One region of the Caballeronia sp. INML1 genome, then DNA from elsewhere that is predicted to be linked to it. Evidence: predicted binding sites of a transcription regulator. Region 1 holds the regulator's gene; each other region holds the start of a gene.
The links. Region 1 encodes LexA, which represses DNA repair genes until DNA is damaged. Its sites were predicted from a motif close to ACTGTATNNNNATACAGT; they were not measured.
Positions count from the first base shown of each region.

Region 1 (2,202 bases):
TCGTTGACGGTCTGCGCATCGCGCGCATCGGCTGCGCGTTTTACGCGGTTCAGCGCGATGTAAGGCGACGCATAGATAAAAGCGAGCGCCGCGGCGAGAATCAGGACGACGACTGCGGCGGCGACGGAGCGGCTAGTGCGGGACATGCGACGGCGAAGCCTCTCTGCAAAACGTGAATCTGAAATTGACCTCGCAGGCGCGTGATAAATCCCGTTAATTCACATTCTGCGGGCGGTGCGCCTCGTTTCAGGCGAGGATGCCGCCGGTGAGCCCCGCGTTTTCCTCCGCGATGCAACGGTCGATCATGCGCGACACTTCGTCGATCTTGCCTACCAGAATCACGCGTGACTGGCCGCGATAGACACGCACCGGCGCGCGCTGTTCCGGCTCCGCATGCACTGTGCTGTTCAACGACACGCGCGCGAAAGCCGGCTGCTGGGACGGCAGCGCGGGCATTTCGTCGAAGAGATCCGACGTAGTTTCGGCGCGCGGCATGCCGCAGGCGATCAGCGCGCGCAGATGGCGCAGGCGGCCGAATTGACGGAAGGGCAGCAGCCGGGCAAAACGTTCCATGATGACTCTCCAGACGATAGGACGCACCGCGGCGCACCGCGCACGGCGGCCGTCATGCTTGTTATGTTTGAACCGGCTCGACTGAACGTCGAAAGCGGTTGGTGAGGCTATCTTGCGATGTCAATGAGACATTTCTTGTCCCGTTGCGAAAGTGAGCGAATGATTTGCCTCCGACTTTCGCTTCCCGCCCATGTCGCGCGGAGACCTCAGAACTCGCCTGAACGAATCAGCCCGACCGCGATGCCTTCCAGCGCGAAATCGCTGCTGCCGGAGCGCACGAAAATATTCTCGTAGTCCGGGTTTTCGGCGATGAGCTCGACGCCGTCCGGACGGCGTTTCCAGCGTTTGACCGTCACGTCGTCGCCGAGACGCGCGACCACGATCTGTCCGTCTTTCGCTTCGGTGCGCTTCTGCACGGCCAGCAAGTCGCCGTCGAGGATGCCGGCGTCGCGCATCGAGAGGCCGCGCACTTTCAGCAGATAGTCCGGCCGGCTGGAAAAGAGCGCGGGGTCGCAGGCGTAATGCTGCGAGATGTGTTCCTGCGCGAGGATCGGACTCCCGGCCGCGACACGCCCGACGAGCGGCAGCGACAGCTGCATGATGCTCTGATGCGGCAGCGTGAATTGATGGGGCATGTCCTCCGAACGATCGGAGCGCGAGGCATCGCCGAGCAGCCTGATGCCGCGCGACGAGCCCGCCGCGAGTTCGATCACGCCCTTGCGCGCCAGCGCCCGCAAGTGCTCCTCCGCGGAATTCGCCGAGCTGAAGCCGAGTTCCGCCGCAATCTCGGCGCGCGTCGGCGGAAAGCCCGTGCGGTCGATCGCGCGCTGGATCAGTTCGAACACCTGCTGCTGCCGCGCGGTAAGTTTTGATGTCTTGGTCACTGGCTCGGGCCCTTGGTGCACTGTATGGATGGACAGATGACTGTATTTTTATACAGTATTTCGCGCTTTTCAAGCTTTACTTTAAGTTCGCCCGTCTGCGGCTGCCGCGCGCACGCTTAGCGGCCGCGATCGCTTTTTCCATCCAGGAATATCGTTCTTAGCAGTTTTACGTATAAAAAAGTGAATAACGATTATTTCTAATCATATAGACGCCTCGATAGACTGATTCCGTCAATTCGATAAGACGGAGAACGGGGAATGCAAAGCATCAGACTGGGATTGGGCAAAGGCGCGCGGCGCCTGGTCGCGGCGGCGGCGCTGACGGCGGCGGGCGTTGGGATGGCCGCGTCGGCCTTCGCGCAGACGTCGTTTCTGAACGTCTCATACGACCCGACCCGCGAGCTGTATCAGGACTTCAATCAGGCGTTCGCGAAAAAGTGGAAGGCCGATACCGGCGAGACGGTGACCTTCAAGCAATCGCACGGCGGCTCGGGCGGACAGGCTCGCGCGGTGCTCGACGGTCTGCAGGCCGACGTCGTCACGCTCGCGCTCGCTTACGACATCGATGCGCTCGCCTCCAAGGGACTCGTCGGCGCGGATTGGCAAAAGCGCCTGCCGGACAACGCGTCGCCGTACACGTCGACGATCGTGTTCCTCGTGCGCAAAGGCAATCCGAAGCACATCAAGGACTGGGACGATCTGACGAAGCCCGGCGTGTCGATCGTCACGCCGAACCCCAAGACCT
Region 1 covers NZ_JALQDT010000015.1:6,512-8,713, forward strand. Annotated here, with positions in the region: gene NCR38_RS06120 (DUF2939 domain-containing protein) at 1-146, opposite strand, end outside; gene NCR38_RS06125 (hypothetical protein) at 247-573, opposite strand; gene lexA (transcriptional repressor LexA) at 780-1,457, opposite strand; gene NCR38_RS06135 (sulfate ABC transporter substrate-binding protein) at 1,716-2,202, shown strand, end outside.

Region 2 (2,202 bases), on a different contig from region 1:
TCCGGCCGCGCAGTGCGCGCGAGCGGCCCTTAGCCCTGTTATAGTGCATTCATCGCATCGGACACGTTCGATATTTCGAACTTATTTTCGATATGCCGAACACTTTAAGGGATTGATCGATTCATGGCAAGCACGGTTTCGGAAGGAAAAACAGGCGACCTCGCGGGGGCCGGTGCGACGCCACCGCGCGTCGGAGAGATCATTCAACGCTTGCGCAATGAACGGAAGCTGACGCTCGACGATTTATCGCGGGCGGCCGGCGTGTCGAAGTCGATGCTGTCGGAAATCGAGCGCGACAAGGCGAATCCGACGATTGCGGTCGCCTGGCGACTGACCAACGCGCTCGGCATCAGTCTGGATCAATTGTTCGCGCAGCAGAGGCCGGTCGAAGCAATCCGCGTTGCCGGGCCGCACGAAATACCGACGTTGACCGGCGATAACGGTGGTTATCAGTTGCGTGTGTGGGGACCGATAGAACTAGCGGGCAAATTCGAATGGTATGAACTCACACTGCAATCGGGCGCCGCGCTCACGTCGAACGCGCATGAACCGGGGACGCGTGAGCACGTGACGGTGCTAAACGGGACGATCGAAGTGGATGCGTCGGGTTCGACGCGTCGGCTCAAAGCGGGAGAAACGGCGCGCTACGCGGCGGACGAAGCGCATGCGGTCCGCAACGTCGGACGCGCGGAAGCCAAGGCGCTGCTCGTGGTGATTCACGGCTGACGCGTCCGCGGCAACTTTATGCGCACAAAGCCCGCGACAATAGTTCACCCGCAATGAAAAACGGGACGCGCATCGGAGCACGTCCCGCCGGAAACGGCGCCAACGTCGCGGCGCCGAAACGCCCGTCTTACGGGTTCTTCTTCACAGTGTCCTTCAGATCTTCGCGCGCATCGCCCACGCCTTTCTGGACCTTGCCCGCAGCCTGTTGCAGATCGCCCTTGGCTTCCTGAGCCGTGTCGCCAGTTACCTTCCCGACGCCCTCATTGATCTTGCCCTTGACCTGCTTGCCGACGCCTTCGACTTGATCCTTATTCATCTCAGTTCTCCCGTGGTTTGCAGCGGTGTTGGCCGCGCGGTGCCGTCGAACGCACGCAGTAGCGTCTGCGCGTTCAGCTCGGAAGATTTCCCAAGCATGGTTCCACGATGCGCTTCGACGGCCGGCACGCATAGCAGCGAATGTCTGAATCGCACGTAGGCGGAATCGCACATACACCCGGGTCGAGTAGCGCGACGCTATTTTCATTGCAACAAGTACTGTATGTTTATACAGTATAATGAGACCGGTTGGGAAAAGGGGTGAATCATGGAGTCGAATGGCGAGAACCTGAGCAGGCGGCAGTTTGCCCGCGCCGTGCGCGACCTGGAGCGCATCACGCGTCAGATCGCAGGGCGTTACATCGACAAAGGCGTGCCGTTGACCTGGCGGCTATTGCACGCAATCGAGGCCGAGGCCGTCGCGGACCTCGGGTTTGCCGGACGGCACGAAGCCGCATTGCGTGAACTGTTTGCGCGTCCCGACGACTTTCATTTCCCTGAGACGGACGACGTAGTCGATGTTGCATCGTCCGACGCGTTGCCCGCCGTTTTCGCTTTCGCCGTAGACGCTTACGAGCGCGCAGCCCGACAAGGGCAACCGCGGGCGGTCATCGGCGCGCACTGACGTGGCACCCGGGGACGCGGCGATGCCGACGTCCCCGGTTCCATCTCACCCGGCATCGAATAGCTTCAAGGCGCAAAGTCGGCCGACATGTCCGCATCGGAACGCGCTTCGAGCTTGCCGTTCCGACACGCGGCACGAAACACCTCGTAATCCTTCTCCACCTGATCCGCGTAGCTCCGCCCGTAACGCACCAGCACTTCGGCCATGCGATCGCTGTTGCCGAGATAGCCCGAAATGTCCGGCGCGCGTCCGCCTGCCTTCGCGTGCGCGCGGGCAAGTGCCCAGCCGCAAAGCGCGGCGTATTCGCGAAAGGCGTCGTCGCTCAGGTTTTCGAGTTCGGCGGAAATTTTCATGTCGCGCAACTGACGGATGTACAGCGTACGTCCGAGCGGCCCTGTCGCCCAGCCGAGGAACGGGTCCGTGGCCGCCTGCATCAGACGTTGACCATGAACGACGCGCTGTCCATCGTGCCCGGAATGGTCCACGTCTCTCGCGTGCTTCGCGTATCTCGCGACAACCGACGTCGATGCTTCCTT
Region 2 covers NZ_JALQDT010000055.1:138,700-140,901, forward strand. Annotated here, with positions in the region: gene NCR38_RS20690 (helix-turn-helix domain-containing protein) at 124-726, shown strand; gene NCR38_RS20695 (CsbD family protein) at 854-1,042, opposite strand; gene NCR38_RS20700 (DUF2471 family protein) at 1,310-1,666, shown strand; gene NCR38_RS20705 (DUF2252 domain-containing protein) at 1,732-2,202, opposite strand, start outside.
Region 2: a site for LexA is predicted at 1,260-1,277, ahead of NCR38_RS20700 (DUF2471 family protein). Genes of this name have one in related genera too.

Region 3 (2,202 bases), on a different contig from region 1:
TTTTGATCGAGCCGATACGGCGGATATCCAGACGCACCGACGAATAGAACTTGAGCGCGTTACCGCCCGTAGTGGTTTCCGGGTTGCCGAACATCACGCCGATCTTCATGCGAATCTGGTTGATGAAGATCACGAGGCAGTTCGTGCGCTTGATCGTACCGGTGAGTTTGCGCAGCGCCTGCGACATCAGACGCGCTTGCAGACCCGGAAGCGAATCGCCCATTTCGCCTTCGATTTCCGCCTTCGGCACGAGTGCCGCGACCGAGTCGATGACGATCATGTCGATGGAGCCGGAGCGCACCAGCGCATCCGCGATTTCCAGCGCCTGCTCGCCCGTGTCCGGCTGCGAGATCAGCAGATCCTGCGCGTTCACGCCGAGCTTTTGCGCGTATTGCACGTCCAGCGCGTGTTCCGCGTCGATGAACGCCGCCGTGCCGCCGAGCTTCTGCATCTCCGCGATCACCTGCAGCGTGAGCGTAGTTTTACCCGAGGACTCCGGGCCGTAGATTTCCACGACACGGCCGCGCGGCAGACCGCCGACGCCGAGCGCGATGTCCAGTCCGAGCGAACCGGTGGAGACCACCTGAATGTCTTCGACCGCCTCACCTGCGCCGAGCCGCATGATCGACCCTTTGCCGAATTGCTTTTCGATCTGCGAGAGCGCGGCGGCCAGGGCTTTGCTCTTTTCCGCAGTCATTCCAGCCGGGCCTTTCTTGCTTTCTTCCATGAATCGTCCTTTGCTATGATGAACGGCGTCTGAGGCAGTGTTCACGGGCTTTTCCGCTGCTCGATCGAGCATACGAAACCGCGCTTCCACTCACGCAGACACTGTATAAAAAAACAGTAGTTTTTGCAAGCACAGATCGGCGTGACGCAACTTTTTTCCACGCCGCGCGAGACGCGCAAAGACTATGAAACACCTGGAGACCGCCGCGCCGGGCGACACACGGTGCCGGCAATGCCGATGCGCTTCATCGCGCATGCACGGCGTAAAAAAGGCGCACACGACGATGCGAATCCTCATTGCCGAAGACGACAGCATACTCGCGGACGGCCTCGTCCGATCACTCCGCCAATCGGGATACGCCGTCGACCATGTGAAGCATGGCGTCGAGGCGGACACCGCTCTTTCCTTGCAGACGTTCGACCTGCTGATACTCGATCTGGGCCTGCCGCTCATGCCCGGTCTCGAAGTCCTGCGCCGCCTGCGCGCGCGCAACTCGCAGATGCCCGTGCTGATTCTGACCGCCGCCGACAGCGTCGATGAACGCGTCAAGGGCCTCGATCTCGGCGCGGACGACTATATGGCCAAGCCTTTCGCGCTGAACGAGCTCGAAGCGCGCGTGCGCGCGCTCACACGGCGCGGCGCGGGCGGCGGCCCGACGGTCGTGAAGCACGGCTCGCTTTCTTTCGATCAGGTCGGACGAATTGCGACGATCGGCGATCAGGTCATCGATCTGTCCGCGCGCGAGCTCGGTGTGCTCGAAGTGTTATTGCAAAGAACCGGCCGGCTCGTGTCGAAGGAACAGCTCGTCAATCATCTGTGCGAGTGGGGCGAGGAAGTCAGCAATAACGCGATCGAGGTCTATGTGCATCGGCTTAGAAAAAAGATCGAGCCGAGCGGCGCGAAGATCATTACGGTACGCGGCCTGGGTTACACGCTCGAGAAAGCGGGCGCGGCGACACCTGGCGCAAGCGGCACGAGCGGCACAAGCGGTACGAGCGGTACCAGCGGCACACACGGCGCGAACGGCGCGGGCCCGCAACCGTCGGGCGTCGCCACCGGCCATCACTATAAGTAGAGTGCATGGCGTCGCCCGTTTCCACCGAACCGCCCGAGTCGAAAAGCCAGGCACAGGCGAACGCCGACGATTCCGACGCCCTGCGCGACGCGCGCTACGCCAATCCCTTCGCGCCGCCCGACGAACTCGAGCCCGACAACGAGACGCATCCGCGCTCGCTCTTCGGTGAAATTCTCGACTGGATGCTCGCGCCGCTTCTGCTGCTCTGGCCGATGAGCATCGCGGTGACGTATCTCGTCGCAAAATCGATCGCGAACGGGCCGTTCGACCGCGCGCTCGAAGCCGACGCCTACGTGCTCGCGCGCCAGATTCAGCCTGTCAATGGCGTCGCCGAATTGCGCCTGCCCGATGCGACGCGCGATTTCCTGCGCGCCGATAACGTCGACAGCGTGTTTTTCCA
Region 3 covers NZ_JALQDT010000004.1:296,710-298,911, reverse strand. Annotated here, with positions in the region: gene recA (recombinase RecA) at 1-727, opposite strand, end outside; gene NCR38_RS02410 (response regulator transcription factor) at 1,011-1,802, shown strand; gene NCR38_RS02405 (sensor histidine kinase) at 1,808-2,202, shown strand, end outside.
Region 3: a site for LexA is predicted at 828-845, ahead of recA (recombinase RecA). Genes of this name have one in related genera too.

Region 4 (2,202 bases), on a different contig from region 1:
GCGGGCCTCGTCCGGCGTGTGAATCGAGAAGAGATGGTCGATGGACTGCGAAAGACGTGCAAACATGATGTGCTCCCGTCGTTGAAAAAAGGCCGATATGAGTGGGGCCGACGAAAGCAGGTTATGCCCGGCGAATTAGAAAGGAATGAGAGCGCAATCGCATGCCTTCGATGCGCGATTGCGCCCTTCGCATGACGAAGCGTTCGCCAACGCACCGTGAATCCGATCGCACTGCGGGCAGGCACTGCCGCGCCGCACCATCCCGTGCTATCGTGCTTTTATACGGGTTACATGCGGGTTTCGATACGAAACGCCGTGCGTCATCCGCGTTCGTCGATCGTCTCTCGTGAAGGCCGCCATGAACGATGTGTCTCGTATCCTCAGTGCCCGCGACCGCGTCGAGTTGCTCTGCTGGCTCACGTGCGGCAGTCTCGGCGCGTATTACCTGAATGGCGACTGGCCTGCCGCCTCGTTTCACGTGCAGGCCGCGCATAAATGGCTCGACCGGCATCAGCGCCTCGCGGACTGGCTCACGGTCGCCAAGCTCGCCGCCATTGCACGCGAGATCGCCACGCAGCATTGCGCGCTGCTCGAAGCGGACTGGGCGCGCGACGCCGTCGAGGAAATCCTCGACAGTGAAGACCTCAACTATCAATCGGATGTCGTCCGGCAGGTCTTCGACGATTGCCGCCGCGCACTCGCCGAAAAGCGCACGCCGGAATGACGTGCTCGCGCGCACGGGCAGGCTCTAGCGCGAATTACTGTATGGATGTACAGTAAGCCATTTTTATTGCCTGGCGGCACTGCCTTAGCATGTTCGGTGCGTTCTCCTCTGTCGATTTCGCCTTGAGCGCGTCTCGTTGCGCAGCGACGTTCTGATCGCCGCAATGGACACGCCGTCTCCGACACCCGCGCCGCGCCGCATCGCGCATCTCGACATGGATGCGTTCTTCGCGTCGGTCGAACTCCTGCGTTATCCCGAACTGCGCGGCATGCCCGTCGTGGTCGGCGGCGGCCGCAGCGCCACGCCCGAGACGCTCCCCGACGGCTCGCGCCGCTTCAGGCGCCTGCGCGATTACGCGGGCCGCGGCGTCGTGACCACATCCACTTACGAGGCGCGCAAGTTCGGCGTCTTTTCCGCAATGGGCATGATGAAGGCCGCGCAGCTCGCGCCCGACGCGATCCTTCTGCCGACCGACTTCGAGTCCTATCGCCACTACTCGCGCCTCTTCAAGGCCGCGATCGCGACGTTTACGACGCAGATCGAGAATCGCGGCATCGACGAGATTTATATCGACGTCAGCGATCTGCCTGGCGAGCCGGCCGATATCGGTCAGCGGATGAAGGACGCCGTGCGCGAGGCGACCGGGCTCACGTGCTCGATCTGCATCGCGCCGAACAAGCTGCTCGCAAAGATCGGCTCCGAGCTCGACAAGCCCGACGGCCTCACCATCCTCACGATGGCCGACCTGCCGACGCGCATCTGGCCGCTCGCCGCGCGCAAGGTGAACGGCATCGGCCCGAAGGCGAGCGAAAAACTCGCGGCGCTCGGCATCGTCACTGTGGGCGATATCGCCGCCGCCGATCCCGGGTTCCTGCAGACGCACTTCGGCGGCACGTATGCCGCATGGCTCGCGCGCATCGCGCAGGGACAGGACGAGCGGCCTGTCGTCGTGAGTTCGACACCCAAGTCGATGAGCCGCGAGACCACGTTCGAGCGCGACTTTCATCCGAAGCAGGATCGCGCGACGCTCTCCGCGGAGTTCACGGGCCTGTGCACGCGTGTCGCCGAGGACTTGCAGCGCAAAGGCTATGTCGGGCGCACGGTGGGCATCAAGCTGCGCTTCGACGACTTTCGCACCGTGACGCGCGATCTCACCGTGCCTGTTGCGACCGCTGATCCGGTCGAGATCCGCCGCGCCGCGACCGAATGCCTGAAGCGAATCGTGCTCGATCGCCGCATCCGGTTGCTTGGCGTGCGCGTCAGCGCGCTCGCGGGGCGCGATGAGAGTGGTTTCGCCGAGCCGGTGCAGGTCGAATTACCGTTCGACGCCGCCGGCGACTAAGCGTTTCCCCGTACGGCGCACTCGTCACCCAATGCCTATTAGGCTGATCAATACAGAAGTCTTTCATTGGTTCACCGCTCTGAGCGGGCTTTATCGCAGCGGCGCATAACGAAAGCTCGGATCCTTCGTTGCCGGC
Region 4 covers NZ_JALQDT010000053.1:8,987-11,188, reverse strand. Annotated here, with positions in the region: gene NCR38_RS19695 (DUF3563 family protein) at 1-66, opposite strand, end outside; gene NCR38_RS19690 (hypothetical protein) at 359-724, shown strand; gene dinB (DNA polymerase IV) at 888-2,066, shown strand.
Region 4: a site for LexA is predicted at 761-778, ahead of dinB (DNA polymerase IV). Genes of this name have one in related genera too.